4 regions of the Oceanobacillus sp. FSL K6-0251 genome follow, and region 1 is predicted to be linked to each of the others. Evidence: riboswitches for the same ligand, from Rfam matches in the RefSeq annotation. Region 1 holds a riboswitch; each other region holds the start of a gene.
What was found. A riboswitch is a leader RNA that binds a small molecule or an ion and turns the genes downstream of it on or off. The one in region 1 is predicted to bind thiamine pyrophosphate.
Positions count from the first base shown of each region.

Region 1 (7,581 bases):
TAAAAATACCAAGCAAATGATTCCCAATAGAGAAAAGAGAAACAGTGAAGCTGCTTTATCGTCTAATTTTTTTAGCAGTGGTATATGTTCGAGATTATAAGCAATGAAACCGAATGGGTAGATACTAAAGACGACGATGACAATAAGATGCTCGATAATCTGTGATTTTTTATCCTTATCTGTCATATAAGAATCGTTCTTCCTAATTGTATCCCCGGCATTAAGCTGTTCAAATTCCTTTTTACTTATTAAGGAAGTTTCTTGAGTAGACATCTTCTGAGTTAATTGCGATAATGCTTCCTCTTCTAACATAGTATTTCAATTTACCGAATAAATCACTGGATACCGTTTTACCAACAACAGTAACCTCCTTTTCGTGTCCGCCTTTATCTTGTAACAGCTGATACAGATTCTTTGATTCATCGACTATGCCTGTAACTAAGACGCAGAAAATAAAAATCCCAATTGCATACGCACCTATTTTTTTTATCGTTCCATGTGTCCCATCCTTATCTTGCGGGGTTCCAAAATGCATTGTAGTATTTTTAGATTAAAAAGTATTTGCTGCAGGATTATTTTTCCTGTGTAAAAATTTTACTATTTCAATTTATACAATGCTTAGGGGAATTTGAACAGCATTTTAAAATCATGAAGGCTGTTCATATGATAGAATTTAAATATCCTTAAGAATATTAATGATTTATTACAGAAATAAGCAAAATAAGGAAGGGAAATCGATGAATAAAATACTTTCAACGGATCAAGGCCTATTCTTATTTAAAACGGAATTTGAACAGGAAAGTATCCGGCGGTCAGATAATTGTTATAAATTCATTTACTCGCTTGGCGGAGACATGACATATCAGCTGCCTCATCAGGATTTGACTTTTCATGCGGATCAAATGCTGCTTTTGACTCCTTATGACCCCCATCGGCAATTAGAGGTAGCGCATCATGAATTTTTAATCGAATTAAATCCAGGATTGATAAATCAAGCTGCCAAAAATTTGATGAATCATCATTCAGCAGATATTCAATTTGCACAAATGCCGCAGCAATCGCTGCAAATAAAGAAGTGGGTGGCATTTATTCTGGATTATATTGATGTAAGTAATGGGGTAATGGATGCGAGTATGAAGGTATTCCTTGATAACAGCTTTACGCAGTTAGCAATCCTTCTGATGAAAGGAAGTGTAAACAGTTATTATCAGGATGTTCAGCCGGAAGCATACACTGCTGCAGGTTTCCCAATTTATAAAGTGCTGGAGGCAATGAAGGAAAGTTATACATCTAACTGGACATTAGATGATATGGCTGCAATTGCCCAGTTAGATAAGTACCGGCTCTCACATGTATTTAAAGAGAAGGTGGGTGTTTCGCCATTTTCATGGCTGCAAATCTATCGTATTCAACGCAGTTTGGATAAACTGCAATTTACTGATACGACGATATTGCAGGTTGCGATGGATTCGGGATTTTCTTCTGTTTCTGTCTATAATCGTCTATTCAAGAAACTGTATGGTATGAGGCCAAGCTATTTTCGCAGGTTAAGCAATACATAAACTCCAGCCAGAATCATCATACATGTCCCGCAGATGATAAAAATCAGGTGGATGGAGACCCAATAAGATACAAGTCCGAAGAAACCTAAAGAAATAAAATTAGAAAAATAAAGCAGGACGGCATTGAAACTGAAACCTCTTCCCAGCATGTCTGGCGGAATATACTTTTGCAGTAAATAGACCCTGGATAATCCAGACAGCGGCAATCCGACTGCTACCCAGATAATTCCCAAAAAAAGCAGGGGGACAGCTGGTAAACCTCCTAAGAATAAAATGCCTGTCCCCCAGATAAGGGAGCTGAGAAGGTAGGTTTTTAGCGTAAATTGTTTAAAGATATAGGGAATAATCAGATTCACAATAATAACAATAATTCCAAACCATCCTGTTACAACGCTGTACCATACTTCTGCATTCGCCATCGTTTCTTGTAACAGTAATAACAGCCCAACCTGCCAAACCCAGGTGTTAAAGAAAACAATAAAAGCTGTCATCTCAAATAAGGAACGGATGGTTTTATGAGAACGGAGCCATATAGCAAATTCCCGGATGGCTGTGAATATATTAAAATGCTTTTTATCTGTCTGCTCTTCCTTTAAGGGAATGAATGATAGAAAAAGCGCGCTCAATAGATAGCTGAGTGCATCCAGCGTGAAAAAGTGGATTACACCAATGGTATTCATGAAGATAATGCTGAAAACAGGTCCTAAAACAGTCATTCCCCTTGTAACAGTGTCCGTTAAACTACTGCGGGCCTCTCCCTTTCACTCGTGATAAGCGGGATGATTGCCCGATGCGCCGGATTATATAAGCATCCGCATAAATGAATCAAGATGCTTACAATAATTAGATGCCAGTAAGCAAGCTGATTGGAGAAGTCTAACAAAACTAACCCGATGAGAAGTGGAGAACGAAATAAATCGATACGAATTAACCATTTCATTTTAGAAATCCAGTCAGCAATAACTCCTCCAATCAATCCGAACAGCAGATAAGGAGCAACTTGAGCGATAGCAATCCCTGTGGGTGGTATACGCATTAGAAGCAGTTAAATCATAAGCAAGAAATAAAAGAGCCATGCCAGTCATCACATTCCCCAAATTGGAACTGGCAGTAGCAAGCAGATAGTTTCGGACACGTTTATTTTTTTTATGATAGTTATGTACACTAGCTGTAACCTCCTTTGTAAGAAGGTTACAACGTATTCCGGATTTCATCTGTATTGATATTGCGCAAAAAAACAGCAATATGTATGCAGACAAGCGGGTATAGAATCATCCTTTCTTAAATTCTGCTTTACGCTTACAAATTCGTATGGTAATCTAAAAGGGATAAATACATACGCAATGGATCCACTAGGGGTGCTTATTAAGCTGAGAGAGGCATATTGTCTTGACCCTTACCAACCTGATCTAGTTCGTACTAGCGGAGGGAAGTGGGCGGATATGCCTTTAGGCAAATGAACCAAACTTTTCTGCCGCTCTCTAAATCAGGAGGCGGTTTTTTTTGCGTGCTGAAAAGGAGGTTTTTGAATGGAGAGGGTAATTCAGGAGATTCGAAATCGAGAAGACGAATTAATAGCGCTTGTCAGTGATTTGATTCGTTTTGAAACACCAGCCCCGCCTGCAAGAAATACAGAGGCTATCCAAGCTTACATTGCGAACTACTTGAAGGAAATGAATTTTGAAACAGAACAATGGGAGGTTTATCCCGGTGACCCGAATGTCGTCGGCTGTTTACGTGGAACTGCTTCCGATACATACAACAGCTTGATTCTTAATGGGCATGTGGATGTCGCTTCTATAGAGGAAGGTGAAAACTGGAAGCATGCGCCATTTCAGCCAGCAGTGGAAGGACGTACATTATTTGGGCGGGGTGCAGCAGATATGAAAGGCGGTCTGGCAGCGTGTTTATTTGCGATGCGCATATTGCATGACCACCAGATTCGCCTTGGCGGGGATGTTATTCTGCAGTCCGTCATTGGGGAAGAGGTTGGGGAAGCAGGGACGAAGCAATGTGGAGAACGCGGGTATACAGCGGATTATGCCATCGTTGCAGATACAAGTCATTGTGAAATACATGGGCAAGGAGGCGTTATTACCGGCTGGATCACAGTGAAAAGTCCAATCACGCACCATGATGGTACACGTCGCCAGCTCATTCATGCAGGCGGCGGGATGAAAGGAGCCAGCGCCATTGAAAAGATGAATAAGCTCCTTATTGCGTTGCAGGAGCTGGAGCGACATTGGGCAGTGACCAAATCCTATCCAGGCTTTCCCCCAGGAACCAATACCATCAACCCGGCAGTGATTGAAGGAGGCAGACATGCTGCTTTTATTGCTGATGAATGCCGCCTATGGATTACCGTTCATTATTATCCCGATGAGACTTCTGAGCAGGTTGCTGCAGAAATTGAGTCCCATTTACGCAAGACGGCTGAAGCGGATGTCTGGATGCGGGATAATCCACCCGCCTTTGAATGGGGAGGCGAATCGATGATTGTGGACCGGGGTGAAATTTTCCCGTCTTTCTCCGTAGATAAAGAACATGCTGCTTTTGCGATGTTACAGGAGAGTCATAGCAAAGCTTTTGGCGAGGAAGCGAAAGTCCGAATGTCGGAAACAGTAACTGATGGCGGCTGGCTTGCAGCATACGGGATTCCGACGGTCTGCTATGGACCTGGTGAATTGAAGCACGCCCATGCCGTGGATGAGCAGGTAAACATCGACGAGTTAGTAGATTATACAGTGTCCCTGCTGCAATTTATTTTGAAATGGTGTCAAACAGAAAAACAGGAATAAGACAGTTACTAAAAATGATAGAAAAGGGAGCGCATATACATGAAATTTACAGAACGTATTCGAAAGTCAGCAGATTCAATTTGGGAGAAAAGCCACCAGCATCCATTTGTGCAGGGAATTGGTAACGGTACACTCGATATAGAGTCATTTAAATTCTACATGTGTCAGGATTACAAGTATTTGATAGAGTACTCAAAAGTAATCGCAATGGGAACGGTGCTTGCAAAAGATTTAGATACTATGTCTGGCTTTGCTAAATCGCTGGATGAAACCCTGAATTTCGAAATGGAGCTTCATCGCCAGTATGCCGAGCGTCTCGGTATTTCCAGGGAGGAACTAGAATCTACGGTTCCAGGGCCTGTAACGCTTGCCTACAGCAGTAATATGCTTGCAGAGGCACAGAAAGGTTCTTTAGCAGCATTGATTGCAGCGATTCTGCCGTGTGCCTGGAGTTATTATGAAATTGGTCTGGAGCTGGCAAAAAAGCCGGGTGCACTGGAGCATGAACAGTATGGAGAATGGGTGAAAATGTACAGCTCGGATGAATTTGGTTCCATCGGCAAGTGGCTGATTGAAAAATTAGACGAGCTTGCGGAAGGCTGTTCGGAAGCAGAACTGGATCATTTAGAAGCTATTTTTCTGAATACGAGCCGCTATGAATATATGTTTTGGGATATGGCATATAAGCGTGAAGGCTGGCCGGTATAAGGTAAAATCACCCTATATGATTTCTTAAGTTGTAAAAAAATGTATAAACAGAATGTTCCGTATAACAAATTATTTTCTTCCAATATTCAAAAAAGTAAAATGGTTGGATAGACAAGAAATGGATTCATGGTAAAATAAAGAAAACGGATACGGAAGATGGGTGAAGCAGATGAAGCTCTGGTGGAGAAAAATAGCAGTCGTATTTATAACAATTTTAACATTGGGTATCTATACGCCAACAAATCTTTTGGAAGTCGACGCCAATAAGCGGGATGACAGCAGTGTGTCTTCTTCATCGGATCTCGAAACAACATCTGTTATCGAGGAAACCACCCAATCATACAATGTAGAAGATCCAAGGGAAGCTTTTCTTGGCCACCTTCATGAAGAGGCGAAAAAATTGAGTATCGAAAAATTTGGAACGAGGATTGCGGGGAAGGTCGAGGATGAATTTTCTGCTATGATTTTACCACAGATGGAATTGGTGCTGTCTGATCTTGTCGAGCATTCTGACATATACAAGGATATAGCGATTACCGAAAAACCTTCAGACGGCTATGGAGAGCGGATTTTCAATGTTTCCAATAACAGCACCAGCAAAACATTGGCAAAGTTTCATGTCCGCCGGGAAAACCGGCCATTGGAAGGGTATTATTTTAATTTTCATTACCATTTAAGTGAGGATGGATTCCAAAAGCATTATCATATCGGGGATATTTATTGGAATAAGAATACACCGCCTAAATGGATGGCCTAAGACCGAAATTTGGGGCTGCGGTTACTCGCCCCGCTTAAAACATTTGCCGCCATATTTATTTTAATCCATCAAGAAAGGCAAGGAAGCGTGCAGCGCCTCCTTGCCTTTTATCTGTTTTATAATAATTGATCCGTTTCTTCTAAATAAGCTCCAATCTTCCGGTCAAAAACAACTTCATCTGCAAACTCATCTAATGGTGTTTTCTCCTGGTTGACAATGACAAGTTTGGCGCCGCTTTGTTTTGCGATTTCCGGGAATTGGTTGGCTGGCGTAACCGATAGAGAGGAACCTAGCACGATAAATAAATCGGCTTTCTTTGCATGCTCAAACGCAGCAGAAAAGGCATCCTCAGGGAGCATTTCCCCAAATAATACAATAGAAGGTCTGAGTATTCCGCCGCAGGAACAGTGATAGTCTTCATTTAAATAAGCAGAACTGTCGTAGATTTTCCCGCAGCTTTGGCAATGCAGCTCTTGCAGGGTTCCATGAAGCTCATGAACGTGTCTGCTGCCTGCAGCCTGATGAAAACCGTCCACATTTTGGGTAATAATCGATTGGATCAGTCCATTCTTTTCCCAATCGGCAAGAATGTGATGTCCTTTATGCGGACCAACTTCTTTGACGCCCAGGACGCGCTCCCGATAAAATTCGATAAAATCCTCTACGTGATGATTTAAAGCATCTACACTTGCGATTTTGCTTGGGTCTTTCTTTCTCCAAAGTCCCCGGTTTGTGGAACGAAAGTCAGGCAGCCCACTCTCTGTAGACATTCCTGCGCCAGTGAAAACGACGGTATGTTTGGAATCTTTTAACCATTCATGAAGCATCGAGACCCCTCCTCTTCTATATATTTTCTATTATACATGTTGTTTAGGCTATATGCGACTAATATTGACAGTTAAAATAGAATATGGTATTCATGTAATAGAGGTTTAGCACTCTGTGAGAGAGAGTGCTAAAAACAGAAAAAGGAGAGAGCGCATTATGGCAAAGCACGAGTTTAAAGCAGAATCACAGAAATTATTAGATATGGTCATCCACTCCATTTATTCACAACGGGAGATTTTCTTGCGTGAATTAATCTCTAACGCAAGTGATGCTATTGACAAGATTTATTATAAAGCATTAACAGATGATGCTTTAACATTCGATCAAAGCAATTACTATATCAAACTGATTCCTAATAAAGAAAAACGTACGTTGACTGTAGTAGATACGGGAATTGGAATGACAAAGGAAGAGCTGGAAGATAACCTCGGTGTGATTGCTAAGAGTGGTTCACATACGTTTAAATCAGAAAATGAAATTAAAGACGGCCATGATATTATTGGTCAATTTGGTGTCGGCTTTTATGCAGCGTTTATGGTTGCGGATAAAGTGACCGTATTAACAAAATCGATTGACAGTGAAGAAGGATATCAATGGGTTTCACAGGGATCAGACGGCTATACGATTACGCCGATTGACCGCGAAGAAGTTGGCACAGAGATTATCCTTGAAATAAAAGAAAACGAAGAAGAAGACAATTATGATACGTTTTTAGAAGAAGCTACTTTAAAACAAATCGTCAAGAAATACTCTGACTTTATCCGCTATCCAATTAAAATGGATGTTACGGAAAGCAAGTTAAAAGAAGGAACAGAAGATGAGTATGAAGATGTGATTGAAGAGCAGACGCTGAACACAATGGTTCCTATTTGGAAGAAAAATAAGAGCGAATTAACAGACGAAGATTATACCAATTTCTATCAGGAGA
Region 1 covers NZ_JBBORS010000001.1:4,402,224-4,409,804, reverse strand. Annotated here, with positions in the region: gene MKY45_RS21510 (hypothetical protein) at 1-186, opposite strand, end outside; gene MKY45_RS21505 (hypothetical protein) at 242-535, opposite strand; gene MKY45_RS21500 (helix-turn-helix transcriptional regulator) at 738-1,562, shown strand; gene MKY45_RS21495 (MFS transporter) at 1,535-2,278, opposite strand; gene MKY45_RS21490 (MFS transporter) at 2,299-2,598, opposite strand; TPP riboswitch at 2,907-3,010, shown strand; gene MKY45_RS21485 (acetylornithine deacetylase) at 3,092-4,360, shown strand; gene tenA (thiaminase II) at 4,400-5,068, shown strand; gene MKY45_RS21475 (YpjP family protein) at 5,238-5,825, shown strand; gene MKY45_RS21470 (NAD-dependent protein deacylase) at 5,942-6,652, opposite strand; gene htpG (molecular chaperone HtpG) at 6,810-7,581, shown strand, end outside.

Region 2 (7,581 bases), 1.3 Mb from region 1:
CATATGTTCCAGGCTGGGATACACACGGGTTGCCGATTGAAACAGCATTAGCGAAAAAGAAAGTAAAAAGGAAAGAAATGTCTGTTGCAGAATTCCGCAAGCTTTGTGAAGAATATGCACTTGGACAAATTGACAGCCAGCGTACACAATTTAAAAAATTAGGTGTACGTGGTGATTGGGATAATCCATATATCACCTTAACGAAGGATTATGAAGCTTCTCAAATTAAGGTGTTTGGAGAAATGGCACGAAAAGGCTATATTTATAAAGGACTTAAGCCGGTATATTGGTCTCCGTCTTCTGAATCTGCCCTTGCAGAAGCAGAAATCGAATATCAAGATAAACGCTCTCCATCTATCTATGTTTCCTTCGAAGTAACGGATGGAAAAGATGTGCTTGACGGCGGCGAGAAGATTATTATCTGGACGACAACTCCTTGGACGCTTCCAGCGAACTTAGGAATCAGCTTACATCCTGATTTAAGCTATGTAGTAGCACAAGTAAATGATGAAAAATATGTCATTGCAGAAGCTTTATTAGAAGATGTGAAAGAAGTATTAGGCTGGGAAGATGTAACGGTTGTGAAGAAATTCAAAGGGCAGGAAGCGGATCGTGTAGAAGCACAGCATCCATTTTACAATCGTAAATCCCTTGTTATGCTTGGAGAACATGTTACAACTGATGCGGGGACTGGATGTGTTCATACAGCTCCTGGTCACGGGGAAGATGACTTCTATGTTTGCCGCAGATATGGAATCGATGCATTTTGCCCAGTGGATGAAAAGGGTGTCTTTACGAGTGAAGCGCCAGGATTTGAAGGTTTATTTTACGATGCAGCAAATAAAGTTATCACAGAACAATTGGATGAGAATGGCGCCTTATTAAAATTAGAATTTATCACACACTCTTATCCGCATGACTGGAGAACAAAGAAACCAACTATCTTCCGTGCAACTTCCCAGTGGTTTGCATCTATTAAAGATTTCCGTCAGGATATTCTTGATGAAATTAAAAAAGTGCATTGGTATCCGCATTGGGGAGAAACAAGACTTTATAATATGGTGAGAGACCGTGAGGATTGGTGTATTTCCAGACAGCGTGCCTGGGGAGTTCCGATTCCAGTATTTTATGGGGAAGACGGAACAGCAATCATTACAGATGAAACGATTTCGCATGTATCCGAACTCTTCCGTGAGCATGGTTCCAATGTCTGGTTTGAAAGAGAAGCGAAGGATTTATTGCCGGATGGATTTACATCAGAGCATAGTCCAAATGGCAAGTTTACTAAAGAAGTCGATATTATGGATGTTTGGTTCGATTCAGGCTCCTCACATGAAGGTGTACTGATGAACCGGGAAGAACTTGATCGTCCGGCTGATGTATATTTAGAAGGAAGTGATCAGTATCGCGGCTGGTTTAACTCTTCATTATCTACTTCCGTCGCAGTAACGGGTAAAGCGCCATTTAAAAATATTATCAGTCATGGGTTCGCCCTGGATGGAAATGGCCGCAAGATGAGTAAGTCATTAGGAAATACGGTTGATCCGTCCAAAGTACAAAAACAATTAGGTGCTGATATTTTGCGTCTGTGGGTTTCCAGCGTGGATTATCAGGCAGATGTGCGTATCTCGGATGCTATTTTAAAACAGACTTCAGAAAGCTATCGTAAAATCCGGAATACCTTCCGTTTCTTACTGGCGAACCTTGCTGATTTTGATCCTAGCAAAGATCGCGTGAAGGATGAAGAATTGCAGGAAGTAGACCGTTATATGCTTTATCGTCTGCAGCAGATCTTAAATAATGCACGTGATAATTATGAGCACTTTGAATTTGCACCAGTAATCAGCCAAGTCCATAATTTCTGTGCTGTTGATTTAAGCTCCTTCTATTTAGATTTTGCGAAGGATATCCTGTATATTGAAGCTGCAGACCACCCGCGCCGCCGCAGTCTTCAAACAGGCTACTATGAAATTTTAACAACACTTGTGAAATTGCTTGCTCCAATTATTCCGCATACAACGGAAGAAGTTTGGGAATACATTCCTGGAGTGGAGGAAGAAACGGTTCACTTAACAGATATTCCTGAGCCGCGGGAGGTTGCAGGTGCAAAAGACATTGTCGGAAAATGGGATCACTTTATGGAAGTAAGAGATGATGTTCTGAAAGCACTCGAAGAAGCAAGAAGCGAAAAGGTTATCGGGAAATCATTGGAAGCTAAAATTACAATCGTGCCGCTTGATGAAGAAACGAAGCAGGTGCTTGAAAACATTTCGCATCTGCATCAATACTTTATTGTTTCAGAAGCAGTTATCGCAGATGAAAAAGGAACAGGCAAAGCATATGATTATGTTGAGGTTGCTGTTGAAAAACATCCTGGAGAAACGTGTGAACGCTGCTGGGTTGTTTCAGAAACAGTAGGCGAAGACAAAGATCATCCAACACTATGTGCTAGATGTGCCAGTGTTGTCAAAGAAAATTATGAGAATTAAAAAACAGGAGCCAGCTTTCTCAAAAGCTGGCTCCTGTTTTTACATATCTGCAAATTGTAAATGCTAATTATTGTATTTTTCTTTACAATTATAAAAATTACCAGTAGACTTAATTTGTAAACTGAATAAGTATTATGCACTGGGGGAGCTGTTAAGCTGAGAAAGACATTCTGTATTGACCCTTGGCACCCGAACTAGATAATCCTAGCGTGGGGAATGTGCAGTCGATAAGGAATTAGATAATTTATCCATTTATCAATAAATCTATCAAAGGCTGCATTCTATGGAATGGGCTCTTTTTTTATTGAATATATTCCCCATTTCGCTTATATCTTTTAAGCTTAATGATCAGGAAGGGCCGCTAAGAAGCTTGGCATAACAGGGAGCAGCTCCTGCAACAAGTAATTTGTTCATTGGAGGTGACGAAATTGAAGAAACAGTGGGCGTTTATCGATACAGGATTCCGTGGTGCTGCATGGAACATGGCTTTTGATGAGTGCTTGATCAATTGGCATCAAGAAGGTAAAATTCCGCCGACATTACGTTTCTATGGCTGGGAAAAGCCCAGTTTATCGATTGGCTACTTTCAAAAAGTCGATAAGAAAATTGATCTGGAAGCAGTGGAGCGCCATCAGTGTCAGTTCGTCCGTCGTTTGACCGGCGGCAGTGCTGTGCTTCATGACGATGAATTAACGTATAGTCTGGTTATTACAGAGAGTGATCCAGATATTCCTGTATCTGTACAAGAGGCCTACCATGTACTGGCAGAAGGAATATTTGAAGGATATCGCAATTTAGGGATTCCTGCAGAATATGCAACACTGGACAGAGAAAGTGCCAGAGGAAGGACAGCAATATGCTTCGAAAAACCTGCGTTCTATGAAATGGTTGTTGACGGTAAAAAGCTTTCTGGAAACGCACAGACAAGGAAAAAAGGTGTATTGATGCAGCATGGGTCTATTCCTATGAGCATGAATACAAACATGCTTTTTGATTTATTTGTATTCTCTTCCGAAAAAATAAGAGAACGAAGCCGGGCAGCATTTTCTAAAAAAGCGGTGACGATTAATCAATTAACGAATCGAGAGCATCGGTATGATATGCTGACGGATGCATTCAAAGAAGGGTTCAAGGAAGGTTTAGGTTTAGAATTTCATCCTCTGCAATTAACCAAGGCTGAGTGGGATGAAGTAGAGCAATTAGCACAATCAAAGTATGAAACGGAAGCGTGGAATATCAACTCAAACAAGGAGCGTGCTGGCATTGGCTAAACAATCAGAATATATTCGTAAACCAGAATGGCTGAAAACAAAAATCAACACCAATGAATCATACAAAAAATTAAAGAACTTAATGCGGGATAAACGGCTGAACACAGTTTGTGAGGAAGCAAAGTGTCCGAATATTTATGAATGCTGGAGCGAGCGAAAAACGGCAACTTTCATGATTTTAGGAGATACCTGTACACGCGGCTGCCGATTCTGTGCCGTAAAAACTGGTCTTCCAAGCGGAGTTGACCTGGGAGAACCAAAGCGGGTCGCTGACTCTGTTGAAATTATGGGATTAAAGCATGTCGTTATAACAGCAGTTGCGCGTGATGACCTGGAGGACGGGGGAGCTGCTGTTTTTGCCAACACAGTCCGTGCAGTTCGTCATCAGAATCCAGGCTGTACAATAGAAGTTCTCCCTTCGGATATGAAAGGGGACTATGAAAGCTTACATACACTGATGGACAGCGAACCGGATATTTTCAATCATAATATTGAAACGGTGAGACGTTTAACGAAACGTGTTCGGGCAATTGCAAGATATAACCGGTCCTTGCAGCTGTTACAGCGTGTTAAAGAAATTGCTCCGGACACTCCTGTGAAATCAAGTATTATGGTAGGCTTGGGAGAAACAAAAGAAGAACTTATCGAGGCAATGGATGACCTGCGGGCGCATGATGTGGATATAGTTACTATCGGGCAATATTTACAGCCGACCAAAAAGCATTTAAATGTGGAACGGTACTATCATCCCGATGAGTTTGAAGAATTGAAAAATATCGCCCTTGAAAAAGGCTTCTCGCATTGTGAAGCTGGACCGTTAGTACGCTCCTCCTACCACGCGGATGAACAAGTAAGCCAGTCAGCCGCCCAAAGGCGAATTAAATATATGAAAGGCTATGAGTCACAGGAAGATACAAAGGTTGATTTTCAATTTTAAATGATATATTTTCTGATAATATTCCTCTCTGCCCGTTTATAAAACGGCCGGAGGGGATTTTTTATATGCTCATATGCTTACGAACCGATGAATGCAGCTGTCAGAAAGAAGGAAAGCCGTATTGTTTCTTGAAAATTACCAGCAGAAAGGATAAGATAAAGAAAGCTTGGTAAACGAACCCTGAAAAGGCGCAGATTTGCTTTAGATTGGAGAAATGAACATGTGGAGATATTATCTGATTACACTTGTCCTGATTGGGATAGATCAATGGACAAAATGGCTTGTTGCTGCACGAATGGAAATAGGTGAATCAATCCCGATTGTGGAGGACTTCTTTTATATTACCTCACATCGGAATTCAGGAGCAGCATGGGGTATTTTAGAAGGACAAATGACGTTATTTTACATTATTACGGTTATTGTGATTGCCGGGTTAATATACTTTTTACATACACATGGAAAACAGGACCGCCTGATTGCTGTCGGGGTCAGTGTATTGATTGGAGGGGCGGTCGGGAATTTCATCGACCGTATTTTATATCAAGAAGTAGTAGACTTTGCAAACTTCTATATTTTTAATTATAATTTTCCGATATTCAACGTCGCAGATGCATCTCTTACAATTGGTGTGGTGATTGTGATGATTGCAATTATTTTGGATGAGAGAAAGCGGGGGAAAGAGAAAAAATGACAGTAAACCAGCATACAGTGACAGAAACAGAGCATAAAAAAAGAGTGGATAAAATACTGGCGGATGTGCTGCATGAATATTCGCGTTCTCAAATTCAGGGCTGGATTGAAGAAGGCAATGTCAAGCTGAATGGAGAAGCAGTGAAAGCAAATCAAAAATGCCAAACCGGAGAAAGCCTTACATGGGAAATACCTGAAACCAAACCGCTTGTTTTAGAACCGGAAAATATTCCTTTAGATATCGTTTATGAAGATGAGGACCTGCTGGTGGTGAATAAAGCAAAAGGGATGGTTGTCCATCCTTCTGCAGGTCATCATACCGGGACATTGGTCCATGCGTTATTATATCATTGCACTGATTTATCAGGAATTAACGGTGTGGAGCGCCCCGGGATTGTCCACCGTCTCGATATGGATACGAGCGGACTTTTAGTTGTTGCGAAGAATGACTACGCCCATCAGTATCTATCAGAGCAGCTGCAGGAAAAGACATTAAAAAGAACGTATGAAGCAATTGTTCATGGAGAAATTGGCCATGAGACCGGGTTAATCGATGCACCGATCGGCAGAGATCCGAAAGACCGTCAAAAAATGGGGATCGTTGAAAACGGCAAACAGGCGGTTACTCATTTTCGCGTGCTCGAACGTTTCCCTGACTATACGCATGTGGAATGCCAATTAGAGACTGGCAGAACACATCAAATTCGTGTGCATATGCAATATATTGGTTTTCCGATTGTAGGCGACCCCAAATACGGTCAGCGGAAATCGTTAGATGTCCAAGGGCAGGCTCTGCACGCGAAGCAAATTGCTTTTATCCATCCGAGGACAGAGCAGCAGATGGAATTTGAAGCAGCACCGCCTGCTGTCTTCATGGAAGCACTCGACCAAATCCGCAAAATGTATTGACAGGCTCGTCATATTCTGACATAATAAGTAACAACAAATAAAGACCTTTAACAATAGTCCTGTGAGGCTAGGAAGGCTGCGATTAGCAAGTTTGCTTACGGTACACGTATGCCCTTTTCCATCAGCAGGAAAAGGGCATTTTTATGCAATTTGGAAGGGGCGGGCTAATTTGAAGAAAAAAACAGAGATTCTTGATGCTGCAGCGATAAATAGAGCATTGACCAGGATGTCCCATGAAATCCTGGAAAAGAACAAAGGCGGAGAGAACCTTGTTTTAATTGGAATCAAAACAAGAGGCGTTCCACTGGCGAAAAACATTCAAGAAAAAATCAAGCAAATTGAAGACATCGAAGTTCCGTTTGGCGAATTAGATATTACCATGTACCGGGATGATTTGGAAAAAAAGGATCATCACGAAGAACCGCGAATCAACTCGGTTTCTATTGATATGGACATAACGAACAAACAGGTCATTCTGATTGACGATGTTCTTTATACAGGCAGAACTGTCCGTGCGGCAATGGATGCTGTAATGGATGTCGGCAGACCGGCGGCGATTCAGCTTGGGGCTTTGGTAGACCGCGGGCACCGCGAGCTGCCTATTCGGGCTGACTATGTTGGCAAGAATATACCTACTTCTGAGCAAGAAATTGTTGTTGTTCAGCTAAGTGAAAAAGATCAAGTAGATCTTGTTTCTATTTATGAAAAGAATACATGATAACTTTTAATCAGATCCAGAGAGATTTGAAAGGTTGTTCAGAATAGCGAATGCTTATAGGGTATTCGTCTAGCTCTCTGCAGCCTTTGCAGGGAGCTTTTTTTTTAAGGAAGTTCAAAAAGTCACTAAATGATAAATGAAGAGCTCTTTAGTTGACTTGCTTTATCCGATGGGCTGCGGTTACCGATGTTGTCAGGTTAATGAATTTTATTAATTTTGATATAGATAGTAATAAAACCTATCTAGCGGAGGAAAAACACGGAGACTCCTATGGGAAAGCGCAGTGGGAAGACCCCGCAGAAAAAAGTGGTCTTCTTTTTTCGAGGAGGCTGAGCGCAAGCCCATGGAAAGCGTAGTGTTTTTCCGCAGCGGTCGCGCTAACCTGACAACATTGCTGCGATTACTCGTCCCATCAAAACCCGTTAGCAACTTTTTGAACATATATATTTGTATAATGAAAATCAATTTTAAAGAATGACACCAAAGAGGGAGAGATGAATCGTGAAACATTTTATTTCGATGCAGCAGCTGTCGAAGGAAACGATGAATCAAATTCTGAAAGAAGCC
Region 2 covers NZ_JBBORS010000001.1:3,096,051-3,103,631, reverse strand. Annotated here, with positions in the region: gene ileS (isoleucine--tRNA ligase) at 1-2,489, shown strand, start outside; TPP riboswitch at 2,621-2,723, shown strand; gene MKY45_RS15525 (lipoate--protein ligase family protein) at 2,918-3,760, shown strand; gene lipA (lipoyl synthase) at 3,753-4,697, shown strand; gene lspA (signal peptidase II) at 4,918-5,388, shown strand; gene MKY45_RS15510 (RluA family pseudouridine synthase) at 5,385-6,296, shown strand; gene pyrR (bifunctional pyr operon transcriptional regulator/uracil phosphoribosyltransferase PyrR) at 6,466-7,014, shown strand; gene MKY45_RS15500 (aspartate carbamoyltransferase catalytic subunit) at 7,516-7,581, shown strand, end outside.
Region 2: it holds a riboswitch for thiamine pyrophosphate, as region 1 does, so the genes downstream of both, MKY45_RS15525 (lipoate--protein ligase family protein) here and MKY45_RS21485 (acetylornithine deacetylase) in region 1, are expected to answer to the same signal.

Region 3 (7,581 bases), 3.5 Mb from region 1:
TCATTTGTCCAGTTAAAATTTTTATAGTTGTTGTTTTCCCAGAGCCGCTCGGACCTAAAAACCCAAATGTTTCACCCTTTTTCACTTGAAAAGAAACATTGTTTAATGCTTGCTTTTTACCAAAAATCTTCTCTAAAGATATCACTTCAATCATATTCTCCATCCCTGAAACCTCCTGTATCAGTTAAGTTGCCTGTGACTACAGAATAGCTTCTTTTCAACAATGGTGCAGTATATTTTCGACGAATGGAGTATATATCACATTGAATTATGCTTATTCTACCCCCAATAATTCTTTCAGCTCGTTCAACTTTGATTTCGATAATGGAACCTCAGAGCTTTTTTTATCTACAAGAGATAAGCTGTAGCTGTTTCTCGTCCATGTAATTACTTCTCTTATTTTTTGAAGATTCACAATATAAGAACGGTGACAGCGAAAGAATCCTTGATGAGACAAGCGCTGTTCCAATTCTTTTAAGGTAAAACCTGTAGGAAACCCCTCTCCGCGAGTATACAGATAGGATTGTCCTTCCTGACTTTCGATGTAATCAATCTCCTGCGGATCAAATAAAATAATCTTATCCTCTACTTTTGCGGAGATTTTATTTAACTGGAAAGTTTGCTTTATTTGAACCGCTTCTTCTGCTGTTTCTTTAACATTTGTTTCTGTGGAGGTTAAACGTTCTTTCTCCTCTGTTTCCACGTCCATTTGCTGTATCCCTTGCTCATTTAGACGATAGACCGTATCCGAAATGGTCACAGCACTCTCCGTACTTGTCGTTAAAATCAATACCGCTTTTTGCTGTTTCTGCAGCAATTCGACAAATTGATGGAGGACCCGTTTCGTTTCTAAATCTACATTGACCTCAGGCTCTTCGAAGATAACCACTTCCGCCTCCTGCATTAATATTCTGCCAAACTGAACACGACGCTTTTCAGAACGATTGAGCTGATGCATCTTCCATTTCGCTTTTTCCTCCAGTTGGATTTGCAATAGTACTTCCTTTATGGAAGTCTTGCTTTGATATAAAGAGCCGATAAATTTCAAATATTCCTGTACCTTCAATCTTTCATAAATGCCCTCTTCATACCAGCAAATCCCTAAAGAAGAAACGTATTTCTGCTTATCCTCCTGTAATGTCTGTTGCTTGATTTGAATCGATCCATTCCGCACATTTTCTTTTCCGATAATCATCTGCAGCAACACCGCACGTATATTAACAGTGGATTGAATTGCCTTTATTTCTCCAGGTTTTACTTCTATATCTATTTTCGGAAATAAGGTCTGGTCTCCCTGACGATATTCCATTCCGTTTATGCTTAACATGTTTCATTCCTCTTTCTATTGATAACATCCTTTATATGAGCTTGCAGTCTAATGATTATTTCATGACAAACCGTTGAATCTTTGATACAGTAGACTCAAAGATAATAATGAAAAGCAACTACTAGGGGAGCCCAACATCGCGGGCTGAGAGGGAAGCATGCTTACTTTCCGACTCTTACAAACCTGATCTGGCTAATACCAGCGTAGGGAAGTAGTCAATCAACATATGATTACTCTCAGTATACCAAATCAGGCTTCTCGATAAAGCCTGATTTTTTATTTTTACAAAGTAGTTACCTTTTCATTTCCCTTAAATTAGAAGGAGATGATTGGATTGAAAAATCGCACACGCCTGTTAACAATGATGGCTGTACTTGTTGCTATCGGAACGATTGGATCACAATTGCTCTGGTTTCCTGCCGGAGTTGCCAGAGCCTATCCTGTTCAACACGCTATCAATGTTATTGCCGGGATTATGCTCGGGCCGGGTCCGGCAGTTATTGTCGCATTGATGATTAGCCTGCTCCGAAACCTTTTAGGACTGGGAACCTTGGTTGCTTTTCCTGGAGCAATGATTGGAGCTTTTGCTGCTGGGGTATTGTATAAGAAAACGCAGAAATATCCAATGGCAGCTCTTGGAGAAATTATTGGCACCGGAATTATCGGCTCTTTCTTTGCAGTTCCGATAGCCAATCTGCTTATGGGAAGCTCTGCGGGAGCATTTGCCTTTATCCCGGCATTTGTTGTAAGCAGTGTCTCTGGTGCATTGATTGGCTGGCTGTTAGTCAGCCGTCTCCCGGCACAGCAGTTTTCTTTAACAAAATAATTTACTTTATTCTATCCAAGGAGGATTTTTATTATGAGTCAGGTTCGTTGTGCATTAACTATTGCCGGTACAGACCCTAGCGGTGGCGCCGGTATTCAAGCAGATTTAAAAACATTTCAGGAGTTAAAAACCTATGGCATGTCCGTGATCACTTCCGTTGTAGCTCAAAATACGACAGGGGTCCGCTCTGTAGAGCATATGCCTCTTTCCATGATTGAGGACCAGCTGGATGCAGTGATAGAAGATATGCCCATCCATGCTGTGAAAACAGGAATGATTGCAAGTAAGCAGATGATGGAATTAATCGTAAAAAAATTGGAGAAGGTTGATGCACCTTATGTCATGGACCCAGTGATGGTGGCTACCAGCGGGGACTCATTGATTGATGAAGAGGGCCGCAGCTTTTTACGGCAATACCTTCTTCCATTAACAACGGTTGCAACACCGAATATTCCGGAGGCAGAATTCCTGACTGGACGATCCATTACAACTGAAGATGATATGAAAGGCGCAGCCGAATACCTTGTTCATGAATATGGTGTAGATGCAGCCTTAATAAAAGGCGGCCATTTAAAAGGACAAGCAATCGATTTTCTTTATGACGGGAAAAAAATGCATAGCTATGCTGCAGAACGCATTGATACGAAGAATACGCACGGAACAGGCTGTACCTATGCCGCTGCGATTGCTGCTTATTTGGGGAAAGGCTGTCCGCTTCCGGAAGCAGTAAAAAAAGCAAAAGCATTTGTGACTGCTTCCATTTCGAAATCCTTTGACCTTGGAAAAGGGAACGGCCCGACAAATCATTGGGCTATCCGGGAAACCACAGAAAGGAAGATTACGCATGAATCCTGATATTATTCAGCAAGCCAGAAACAACACACCGCTTATTCATCATTTAACCAACCAGGTCGTCATGAACTTTAATGCAAATGGACTGCTGGCTTTTGGGGGCAGTCCTGTCATGGCAAAGGAAATACGGGAAGCTACAGATATGGCCAAGGCCTCCGATGCACTTGTCTTGAACATCGGCACCATTTTAGAAAGCGAAGCCGATGCAATGATTACTGCAGGCAAAGCCGCTAATGAAAAAGGAATTCCTGTTGTTCTGGATCCCGTTGGCGTGGCTGCGAGCTCTTTTCGAAAAGACATGGTCGAAAAGATTCTACAAGAGGTACGTCCAACAGTTATCAAAGGAAATGCAGGTGAGATTGCTTCCTTGGTCGATGCAAACATCCAATCACGCGGAGTAGATTCTGTCGGCGAAGGAAATGTAGATGAAATTGCAGAGCAAGCAGGCAGAAAATATGATACTGCAATTGTGATAACTGGAAAAACAGACGTTATCCATGCTGATCAAAAACTAATTTATAATCAAACAGGGCATCCGCTTCTTTCTAATATTACTGGTTCCGGGTGCTTATTAGGGTCTATTGCTGCCGCGTGCCTGACGACTTCTTACACCGTCTCAGAGCAGCTCAGCTCCGCACTAAGCTTTTACGGACTGGCGGCTGAACATGCAGCAAAACTGCCGCATGTACATGGTCCGGGAACTTTTTTACCAAGCTTTATTGATGCCTTATCCTTTACACCGAAGCAGTTAAATGGAGGATTGGAAGATGATTTTTAATCGAGAGCTATTAAGAAAATATTTTATTATGGGAAGTCAAAACTGTCATAGAGACCCTAACGCTGTTTTAGAAGAAGCGCTTGCTGCCGGTATTACCGCATTTCAATTTCGTGAAAAAGGGACTGGATCATTGAGCGGAGAGAAAAAGCTTCAGCTTGGCAGGGAGCTTAGAGAACGTTGCCGCGCACATGATGTTCCATTCTTTATTAATGACGATATTGAGCTTGCGGAGGAATTGGAGGTGGATGGGATACATGTCGGACAGGATGATATGCCTGTCAAAGAAGTTCGCACCAGGTTTTCAGATAAAATCATTGGCTTATCCATCTCCACACAGGAGGAACTGGATCGGAGTCCGCTTGAGCTGGTGGATTATATTGGTGTCGGTCCTATTTTTACAACGTCTACAAAAGAGGATTCAAAACAAACGGTCGGACTGGAGTGGATTCATACCATCCGCGCTCAATTTCCAGATATACCAATCGTGGCAATTGGAGGCATTCAGACAGAAAATGCCCCTTCTGCCATAGAAGCAGGTGCTGACGGTGTTTCCTTTATTACTGCTGTTACAGAGGCCGATGATATTAAGGAAGCTGCAGATAAGTTATAACGGGCACCCTCCATTTTTATTATCTGCTAATGGCGCCCATTCTGCCTATAATGAAGCGCAAATAACGCAGATACCTCATATGCTATTAGGGAACATCAGCCTAATAGAGGAGGAAAATTATGAATCATTTTCAACCACAGCATCCAAACGGGCAGGAAAACAGACAAAATAACCTGCCCGGACAGATGTTAAATAATTATTTTCAGCCAGCGCCGCAGCATGACTATTCCAATGGAGCTTTTACCGGCAGACCGGACGGAAAATCTGGCGGAGAGGGCGGCTATCAGGCAGAACCGTATTCTGCTAATTCTATGCCGCCTCAATACGATCATCAGCAGCCTGCTAATCCTATGGCGGCTCCATATGAACAGCAGCAGCCTGCGAACCATATGGTGCCTCCATATGAGCAGGAGCATCATTCATCGCCGGAGCGAATCGGCGGCTTTTTTCCTGGTGCACCAAATGGAAATGGAGCAAATTTCCCTGAGGGGATGATGGAACAAATGATAGATATGTTCCCTGAACCTCCAAATAACAATGGGAATGGAGGGGCCTTTCCTAATTGGCCGCCAGCTCCATCCTTCCCAAATTTCCCTGAGAACGGAGGAAATGAAGGACCTCAAGGGCAGCAGCCTGCACCGGCAGGAATGGGCGGGATGAACAGCCAGCCTCCGATGGGTCCGCCGCCTAATTTTGTGCCGCAAAAACAACAGGTGCAGACATTCGCAGTCGACCCTGGCGGTATCAGACATTGCATGTTCCGCTTCACCTATATTTGGCCAAATCATGGCAGAGGATTTTGGGCCTTCCCGACGTTCTTAGGAAGAAACTCGATTGCCGGATTTCGCTGGAACGGGTTCCGCTGGGTTTACTTTGGGATGGACTTAAATAGCATTGAATCCTTCCAATGTATGTAAGGATGATAACATCCGTATATAATGAAAAAAATGGACAGCAGAAGAGCATTGCCTTCGCTGTCCATTTTTTTCATTTCTTTATTTATATTTTTTATCTTCTTTTTTACGCATTTCACGCTGCCAGATCAGCCCTTGCTCCAGCGCCATTTTCTTTGCAATTTTCGGCGCGTTCCAAAGAGGCGGCAGTATCAGTAACGATACCGGCACAGCAGATATAACAATCGAGTTTTGAATCGATGTAATACTGTCTTCCCCAATGGAAAGAATAGCTGCTGTAAATGCTCCAAAAAGCACAGCCCAGCATACCCGTAACCAGCGCTTCGGATTATCATGGCCCGATAGTGTAGCTGCAACGGTATAAGACATGGTATCGGCTGTTGTAGCAACAAATACAATCGATACCAGCAAGAATGCAACGCCCATTACGGTGCCAAGCGGAAGCTGATCGGTAATTGCCATCACAGCTGCCGGCATACCGCCCTCTGCTAATGCAGTAGAAACAGAACCTTCATCCTGCATTTCAAAGAAAATACCTGTTCCGCCAACAATGGAGAACCAGAAATTCGTTACAAGCGGGGCTGCCACTGATACTGCAATAACCAGCTCCCGAATCGTTCTTCCTCTGGAAATCCGGCTGATAAAGACAATAAGCATTGGCGCATAGCCAATAAACCATGCCCAGAAAAAGAGTGTCCAGCCTGACAGCCATTCGCCGTCTCCTCGGTAGAACATCATCTCGAACATATTTTGAATATGCACACCCGTTCCGCCGACAAATCCATCAATTATAAATGCAGTAGGTCCAATAATAAGAACAATAACGCCAAGAAGAATGGTAAATTGGACATTCCAGTTACTTAAATGATAAATTCCTCTATCTACTCCAGTCGCTGCCGAAATTGCTGCTACCGCAACCAGAGCGACCACTACTACAATGCTCATTGTCAATGTGTTCGGAACATCAAATAAATGATTTAAACCATAAGAAATCTGCAGCCCCAAGAACCCGAGCGGGCCCAATGTTCCTGCTGCTGTTGCAATAATAGATACGACATCTGCAGCCGTACCGATAACACTTTTTTCAAAAATCTTCTCTCCAAAAATAGGATATAATAATCCACGCGGCTTTAATGGATAGCCTTTTTGATAATGGACATACATCATAACGATAACAGCTAAGGTACCAAGAATTGCCCATGCAAGGAATCCCCAATGCATAAATGCTTGAGCAAATGCCCCTTCAATAAAGTTAAATTGTCCTCCGCCAAAAAGCGGCGGGGTATCCATATAATGATACATTGGCTCGGCAGCTGCCCAGAAGACACCGCCTGCAGCCAGCAAGGTAACTAATATCATACTAACCCAGCCAAAATAGCTGTATTTAGGTTTATCCTGTTTTCCTAATCTTACTTTTCCATACTTTGATATCGCCAATCCTAAACCGATAGCGAAATTAAGGAATAAGAGTATTTGCCAATAAGCTCCAAACCAATCAGCAGACAAATTAAATAGGGTATTTACTGCATTATCCACCATATCACTGTTGATCAGCGACAGGATAATAAATACTACTAAAAATCCTCCACTGATATAAAAAACTGGCCAATCTAAACCTTTTCCTTTTCCTGACTTCACATTTTACCTCCTGTTTTGTGTAAGCGCCTATCCTTACATTTATATATCATGGATAGACCTGGGGATAAAAGCAGCTTTTCCGTAAAATCCTTGACACGCTTTTATCCTCTCACGTGTTTTATTAGCACATATCTTTCTATTATAGTTACGTGCTGCCTACAACACAACCCGCATTTTAAAGACCTATTCAGCGAATTACTTTGAATATAGAAGTATTTCCCTTATTAAACATTATTAAACCCTTCTCAGTCCCCAAAATAAAAAAATCTCGCGGAATATAGCGAGATTCTCTTCTGATAATTTTTATTTATTTTTTCAAGTCTTACGAATTAATAATTTTATCAACGGTTTCTTCCACTTCATCTCTGGACATTTTTTCTTTCCCGGTTTTCAGAGCATTTAGTGTTTTATGCGCAAGTGCCAGTGGAATACGGCAGAAAAGCAGGATATTTTTCGTAGTAATTTGCGTCATATATTGATCTGCTTTTTGCAAATTCGCTTCAGCGTAAGCAAACATTTCTTTTTTGGACCAGTCATCCGGAAAGAATCCGACTCCTCGTTCTGCGTCCTCGTCCACATTCCGTAATATATTCACAGCTTGTAATCCACGACCGTAGCCAATAGCCAAGTCACGAT
Region 3 covers NZ_JBBORS010000001.1:897,932-905,512, reverse strand. Annotated here, with positions in the region: gene MKY45_RS04545 (ABC transporter ATP-binding protein) at 1-163, opposite strand, end outside; gene MKY45_RS04540 (LytTR family transcriptional regulator DNA-binding domain-containing protein) at 275-1,327, opposite strand; TPP riboswitch at 1,441-1,554, shown strand; gene thiW (energy coupling factor transporter S component ThiW) at 1,689-2,153, shown strand; gene thiD (bifunctional hydroxymethylpyrimidine kinase/phosphomethylpyrimidine kinase) at 2,187-3,008, shown strand; gene thiM (hydroxyethylthiazole kinase) at 2,998-3,783, shown strand; gene thiE (thiamine phosphate synthase) at 3,773-4,393, shown strand; gene MKY45_RS04515 (hypothetical protein) at 4,513-5,310, shown strand; gene MKY45_RS04510 (BCCT family transporter) at 5,389-6,945, opposite strand; gene MKY45_RS04505 (squalene/phytoene synthase family protein) at 7,268-7,581, opposite strand, start outside.
Region 3: it holds a riboswitch for thiamine pyrophosphate, as region 1 does, so the genes downstream of both, thiW (energy coupling factor transporter S component ThiW) here and MKY45_RS21485 (acetylornithine deacetylase) in region 1, are expected to answer to the same signal.

Region 4 (7,581 bases), 4.0 Mb from region 1:
ATGAAAGCAGCAGATATTTTGGGAAAAAGAATCGTGATTGTTGATGGCATTTATGTATATGGACACCAAGTTGCGAAAGGAGATGAAAACCATCCTCAACATCCACATACAAAAAAAGGTAAACTTAGAGTAGCTTTCGAACAATTGATATTCAGCGGAAAATGGAAAAGAGCAAAAGCTTTAATTGTCAGGTTGCCAGATTATTATGGCCCAACTTCACAAAATTCTTACTTGCAGCCTACACTTGATGGAATGGCTGCAGGTAAAATGTCCATTTTTATTGGTAATTTACAAACGCCCCGTGAATATGTTTATTTGCCAGATGCTGCTAAGATGATTGTGAATATAGCAGATAAAGACGATTCCTATGGAGAGAATTGGAACATACCAGGTGCTGGATTGATTTCAGGTAAAGAGATTATTCGAATTGCTCGGAAAGTAACAGGAAATCAGAAGGTGGTTATTCCTCTGACTAAAAATGTTATCCGGTGTATGGGTTTGTTTGATGCATTTATGAGAGAAATTGTTGAAATCATGTACCTTACCAAAGAAGGATTTATTTTGAGTGGAGATAAATATGAAAGACGGATTGGCCCCATTCCAGCAACTCCTTTTCAAAATGGGCTGGAAGAAACATTACTATCTTTAATAGGCAATAAAAATTAATGTTATAAAGTTAACAGGGGTAACAAAAGCTAATGGTGATAAAGTAAGATAATGAAGTAAATAATGGGGTCAATGTAAAGTTAAAGAGGCAAAGATATGAAAGTTCTCTACCATATACAAAGCAATTGACCCTTACAGTCTTTACAATGTTTGTTTTGTATATGGTATAAACCATTCATGCGTCACATATCATGCGATGCATTATTTTTTTGTCTGGAATGATTTTTATTCTTCACTTTATGAGAACCTGCCAATGGTTCGCCATAAGGCTGCTTTGGACTTTGCGGCAAATTAGGTTGTTCCTGCTGTTTTGGTCCTTTTCGGTTTTTCGTCATTTATATTCAACCTCCGTCGTGTAGTTATTGTGCTTTTGTATTTACAAACGTATTTTCATCCTCGATTAAGCCGCATGCTCCGCACTGTATTCTTCTCTCAGGCCCATTATAGGCGATGTGAAATACTTCCAGCGGCTCCTGCGTGTAATCATTTAATACTTCTCCTGTGCTGGCATCTAATTTGACCGGATTCGCTACTTGTTCAATGACATTGAAACGCGACCGGTTTGTTTTACATCTGGGACATTGATATGGCTGGCTCATCTAGAGCACCCCCGATTACTTTATTGTTATTTAAGGTATCTTATTGGTATTTTCTCTGATTTCTATGAAATTATACGGGTATTTTCATCTGTTGATTCATTTCCTATTTTTTAATCGTTTATCTAATGATTTAAATAATGTGTTGACAAAATAAAAAGTACATCATATAATTTATATTTAATTAAAAATAAATGAATTAATTATAGTTTGATTAAATATAAATTCAGAAAGAAGGGTGATGATAGGTAACTAAATGAAACACAGTTGGAAGCAGAATGGTCTCAAAAAGCGGTTATTTTTTCACTAAGTATAAAAAAGCTGAAATGAGGCATAAAAAGAACAGTTAGATATTGGGATGCAGCGCTCCAATAAAGGAGATGGTTCTGGCGAAGAAAAAGAGAGCTATTTTAAAGAGGTGTAAGAAATGGGATTTTTAAATAAATTATTTGGAAAATCAAATGAATCAAAGGAGATAGAAACGATGACAAAAACAAAAGTAGCAGTTATTTTTTATAGTATGGGCGGTACGAACTACCAAATGGCAAAATGGGCAGCAGAAGCGGCGGAAGCAAATGGCGCAGAAGTAAGAGTATTGAAAGTGCAGGAATTAGCTCCAGAATCTGCTATTGAAGGAAATCCGGCATGGAAAGCAACCGTAGAAGCAACCAAGGATGTTCCTGTTGCATCTTCAGAAGATATTGAATGGGCAGATGCACTTATCTTCAGCACGCCAACGCGTTTTGGTAATGTGCCTTCTCAAATGAAGCAATTCTTAGATATCCAAGGCGGACTTTGGGCTAGCGGAAAAACAGTGAACAAAGTAGTCAGTGCGATGTCTTCTGCACAGAATCCGCATGGCGGTCAGGAAGCGACGATCCTGTCGTTGTACACGAGCATGATGCACTGGGGAGCTATCATTGTACCTCCAGGCTACTCGGATGAATCTGTATTTGCAGCTGGCGGAAATCCTTATGGTACAAGTGTCACTGTTGATCAAGACGGAAAAATGGTGGAAGATGTGGAAGCGACAGTTAAGCATCAGGCACAACGTACAGTGACAGCTGCTGAATGGGTTAAAAAAGGAAATCAATAATTCATGCTATTAGAAAAGATGGCACCTTTCATTTGGAATGGTGCTGTCTTTTTTTGTATATCCGGAAAGCAGTGAGACGTTGCTTCATGAATTAGGAGAATAGTAAGTTTTTAAAAACATAGAGAAAACAAGTATAATGGCTTTATACCGCATTTAAATTCCTCCTAATAATTAAAAGGCAAAGAAAAACAATGTGAAAATAACTGATTACTCGCAAATTGCTGATAAATATGAGAGCAATACATATCGATTAGATGAAATGCAATTTGATAAGGATTTAAAGGAGTATCAATATAGATACCCTAAACCAATGTATCACGTGTTAGATTTAGCATGCGGGACAGGTATTTATCTTAATACTCAAATAAACCTGTTTTGATAGTCGAAACATGAGCTGGTACGGGCTTGATGCTTCAGAGGATATGTTGAAAAAGGCGAAGAACAAATTAAAAAATGTCTCACTCGTGCATGGTTTAGCTGAAGATATGCCCTACGAGAATGAAAAGTTTGATTATATCTCCAATAATTATGCTTTTCATCATTTTTTAAAGAAGGAAGCAGCGCTTGATGAAATATATCGTGTCTTGAAGAAAAACGGTGTATACAAGCTGCATAATATTGCTATCCATGATATGAGAAAATGGTGGGTATATCATTATTTTCCAACAGCATATGAAGAGGACGTAAAAAGGTTTTGGGAAAAGGAAGTTATTTTTGATGAGCTTTCAATAAGAGGGTTTAACACAGAACTGCAGATGACATATCGATTAGAAAAAATCAGGGTGTCGGATTATCTGGGGTATGCAGAGAATAGAGACATATCCATATTAACGTTGATTGATGATCAGGATTACCAAGAAGGGTTAGAGAAAATGAGATATGATGTGAAGCGTAATCCTAAAAAAACCATCGTCACTGATTTTGCAGAGATGTTTTGTATTTCGACAAAGGGGTAGTGTTTTAGAAAGAAAAAATCGTCTTTTTGGAAAGGGAAACAGAGGAGGAATTTAATGAGTGAAGAAGTAAAAGCAGCCGGCTGGGATGCAATTGATAATGCAATGGAAGCAATTTATGGGAAGCAGGAACCGAAGCATTATGGAACAGTGATCTCTTATTCGCTGGGCGGACCGGATCCATTAGATGGAATCAGCGCTTATCAATCAGAAACGCCAGGCTTGCACTGGCATATAGTTACATATGGATTTTCAGAGATTTACGAAAAAGAAACCGATAATCCAGAAGTAAGCGGTTTTGGGTTTGAATTAACGTTCAGATTGAAAAAAGAAGAAGGGGAAGAGGAACCGCCAGCCTGGGCGCTTAATCTGCTTCAGAATTTGGGAAGATATGTTTTTAACAGCGGTAATGTTTTTAAAAATGGAGACTATATGGATGCAAATGGTCCTATCTGTTTGGAATCAGATACGGCATTAACTGCATTGGCATTTATTACGGATTCTGAGCTTGGTACAATAGAAACAGAAAATGGTCAAGTGCAATTTCTGCAGATGGTTGGTATCACAAATGATGAGCTCGAAGCAATGCAGACGTGGAATACACGAGGTGTTCTCTCTGCCAGTTCCCCATATATGCCCGCGTTTATTACCGATTTAAAAAGAGATTCTTTACTAAATCATGCAGATGTCTCCCAAAAAGTTGATGAAGGAAGAGAACGGGAAGGATCCAATACAGGATTTCTATTTAACGATAATTTATCGTGGACTCCAGAAAAAAAGGGCTTATTCAGAAAAAAACCAGCAATGCTGACTCTGGGGGCAAAACAAACCGAAACCATAAGTAAAGTGCTGCGAGGGCGTCTCTTGAAAGGAAAGGCTCTGACATTGGCAGGTCCTGATATTGTCATTGCTATAGAGCCCGGGGAAAAGTCAGAATATGCAATGGAGAAGGATAAGGTGCGTCTAATTTTAGATGAGCAGAGTACAATCGAGTTGAGTGATAAGCTGATTCCTAAAGAAGGTGTGGCGGAACTATTCTCGTTTGAACAGCTGGCTGTAAAAATTGTTAAAACATACATCAAAGATAATGAAGGAAATGTTGTTCAGGTAATTGGGTAAGAGAACTCATTTGAAAGTAAAATAACATTTCCTTGATAAATCGCTAAACACTTTTGAAAGAATATCTTTGAAAATAAAAAATTATATGTTATTCTTTATTTGTAATCTGAAAATTAAATAAGCAACACTAGGGGAGCCTTTGGCTGAGACGAATACTCGGACCCTTTGAACCTGATCTGGTTAACACTAGCGTAGGGAAGTGGCAGGAACATGACGATATATCATTCGAACAATGAATTTGTATATAATCAAGACCACTTATCCCTCAGCTGGATAAGTGGTCTTTTTCGTTCTTCTGCCAATCCTGAAACAAGAAAATGGAAGAAAGGGGAGAAGAAGATGGACAGGCATCTGCACTTGATCAGTGATGGCAGTTTTTCCGAGCAGCATTTGCAAATAGTGAAGCGGATTCAGGCTGAGATTGATTATTTGCATATCAGAGAGAAGAACAAGACAGCGAAGGACATTCTGGAAATCATCGGTGCATTAGAAAATATCGGATTGCCATTAGAGAAAATAATAGTGAATGACAGAGTAGATATTGCTGTGATAAAGCAGTGCGCAGGTATTCAGCTGGCGTTTCACAGTCCTTCCATTCCACTTGTAAAAGAAAGCTTCCCTGAATTGAAGGCAGGAAAGTCTGTTCATTCTTTAGCTGAGGCAGAGCAGGCGCAGCAGGAGGGAGCTGATTATGTGCTGTATGGCCATATTTATTCCAGCAAGTCCAAAGCCAATCAGCAGCCCAGAGGATTAACGGAACTACAGGAAATGACTAACGCGCTGTCTGTGCCGGTATATGCTATTGGCGGGATTACTCCTGAGCGGGCGAAAGAAGTAACTGCCGCAGGAGCAGGCGGCATCGCGGTCATGTCTGGTATTTGGCAGGCAGAGGATCCGGTCCAAACTGTCAGAGCTTACCGGCAAGCGTTGAATATATGAAAAGGAGGGAGAAGATGAATAAACAGTTTGATCAAATTATTGTAGGCGGCGGAGTTATTGGCTGCTCTATTGCTTATCAGCTGGCCAAAAGAGGCAATCGGGTGCTGGTCATTGAAAGGAATCAAATCGGCTGCGAGGCTTCCAGTGCCGCAGCAGGTATGTTAGGCGCTCAAGGAGAGTTTACAGAAGACAGTCCGCTTTTTCGGTTTGCACATGAGAGCAGAGCGCTATTCAAAAATTTATCCGAGGAACTGAAGGAAGCGTCAGGAGTAGATATTCAATATATTCATAAAGGAATCATGAAGCTTGCTTTTCATCAGCAGCAATACAGCAAGCTGCAAAGCGTCGCGTCCTTCCAGCGGGAAGCGGGGAACCCTGCGTATTTACTGTCAGTAGAAGAAGCGAAAAAAATGGAGCCAAGCCTGACGGAGAATCTTCGTGCTGTCCTGTATTTGCCGGATGATGGTCAGGTTTCCGCCCGTCATCTGACCAAAGCCTTCTCTCTGGCTGCATCTCATTATGGTGCGGTGTTGCATGAGCAGGAAAGCGTTAATGAGCTGTTGATAGAAAATGAAACGGTTTATGGTGTCCGGACAACAGAGGCAATCTATGAAGCGGTCCAGGTTATTGTTGCAACAGGAGCTTTCGGAGATGAATTGCTGCCTGCAGATTATGCTGCGATTCCGGTGAAGGGCGAATGTCTGCTGTTAGAACTGGACCAGAAGCTATTTCAATCAACACTTTGGATGGATGGCTGTTACCTTGTTCCGAAGCAGGGAAAAAAGGTGATTGTTGGAGCCTCCTCCATACCAGGAAAAATGGATAAGCATGTCCATGCCGCAAGCGTCCAGAGACTGCTGTCACGAGCGCAGAAAATGGTTCCGGAGCTGGCAGAGGCGAGGATAAGAAAAATGTGGGCAGGCATCAGACCATCTACAGCTGACGAACTGCCATACTTGGGCGAGATTCCGGGAATCCCAGGCCTATATGCGGCAAAGGGACATTATCGAAATGGCATCTTACTATCGCCTATCACGGGAATTTATATGGCAGATTTAATAGAAAATAAGCCGGTTTCCCCGCTTTATTATGATTGCTTTCATGCGGACCGTCAAAATAAAAAATTGGAAAAGGCAGGTGAATCAACATGAAAATCACAGTGAATGGCAACGGATTAGAAGTGCAGGAAGAGGTAAAGCATGTCAAAGGCTTAATCGACTTTCTGGGATTGGAAGATAAACCTTTGATTATCGAGCATAATCAGCAGATATTACAGAAGGAAGAGCATGAAAAAGCGGTGTTGGAAAATGGAGACAAGGTAGAAATCGTTCATTTTGTTGGAGGAGGTTAAGCAAATGCTTACAGTTGGAAACTATCAATTTAAATCACGTTTATTCTTAGGGACAGGTAAATATCCGGATTTTGATATTCAAAAACAGGCGGTAGATAAATCAGAGACAGAGGTACTCACTTTTTCTGTCAGAAGGATGAATATTTATGATCCTTCCCTGCCCAATTTTTTAGAAAAAATCGATGTGGACCGCTATACGTTTTTACCAAATACAGCAGGGGCAAAGGATGCGAAGGAAGCGGTGCGAATTGCTAAATTAGCGGCCGCTTCAGGACGATGTGATATGGTCAAGGTGGAAATCATTGGCTGTGATAAAACGTTGCTGCCTGATCCGGTAGAGACATTGAAAGCAACAGAAGAACTGGTGGCAGAAGGTTTTACAGTGCTTCCTTACACCTCAGATGATGTGGTATTAGCAAAAAAACTGGAGGAAGCAGGAGCCCACGCCGTGATGCCTGGAGCTTCTCCCATTGGAAGCGGGCAAGGAATCATCAATCCATTAAATCTTTCTTTTATTATCGAGCAGTCAAAAGTGCCTGTCATTGTCGACGCAGGGATTGGATCGCCTGCTGATGCAGCGTATGCCATGGAATTGGGCGCAGAAGGTGTTTTACTGAATACAGCTGTTTCCGGAGCACATGACCCTGTAAAAATGGCAGAGGCAATGAAATATGCAATAGAAGCAGGGAGACTGGGGTATGAAGCGGGAAGGATTGCGATGAAAGATTATGCTGTAGCCAGCAGCCCGGAGGAAGGGATCAGCGTTGGAAACTAATCGTTATCATCGTCAGATATTATTTGCGCCAATCGGCGAGTCTGGCCAGGAGAAGCTGAGCCAAAGCCATGTGCTGATTATCGGTG
Region 4 covers NZ_JBBORS010000001.1:369,809-377,389, forward strand. Annotated here, with positions in the region: gene MKY45_RS02000 (SDR family oxidoreductase) at 1-666, shown strand, start outside; gene MKY45_RS02005 (small acid-soluble spore protein P) at 849-1,001, opposite strand; gene MKY45_RS02010 (hypothetical protein) at 1,026-1,265, opposite strand; gene wrbA (NAD(P)H:quinone oxidoreductase type IV) at 1,747-2,358, shown strand; gene MKY45_RS02020 (class I SAM-dependent methyltransferase) at 2,748-3,314, shown strand; gene MKY45_RS02025 (suppressor of fused domain protein) at 3,369-4,430, shown strand; TPP riboswitch at 4,550-4,645, shown strand; gene MKY45_RS02030 (thiamine phosphate synthase) at 4,641-5,369, shown strand; gene thiO (glycine oxidase ThiO) at 5,384-6,520, shown strand; gene thiS (sulfur carrier protein ThiS) at 6,517-6,720, shown strand; gene MKY45_RS02045 (thiazole synthase) at 6,725-7,495, shown strand; gene MKY45_RS02050 (ThiF family adenylyltransferase) at 7,485-7,581, shown strand, end outside.
Region 4: it holds a riboswitch for thiamine pyrophosphate, as region 1 does, so the genes downstream of both, MKY45_RS02030 (thiamine phosphate synthase) here and MKY45_RS21485 (acetylornithine deacetylase) in region 1, are expected to answer to the same signal.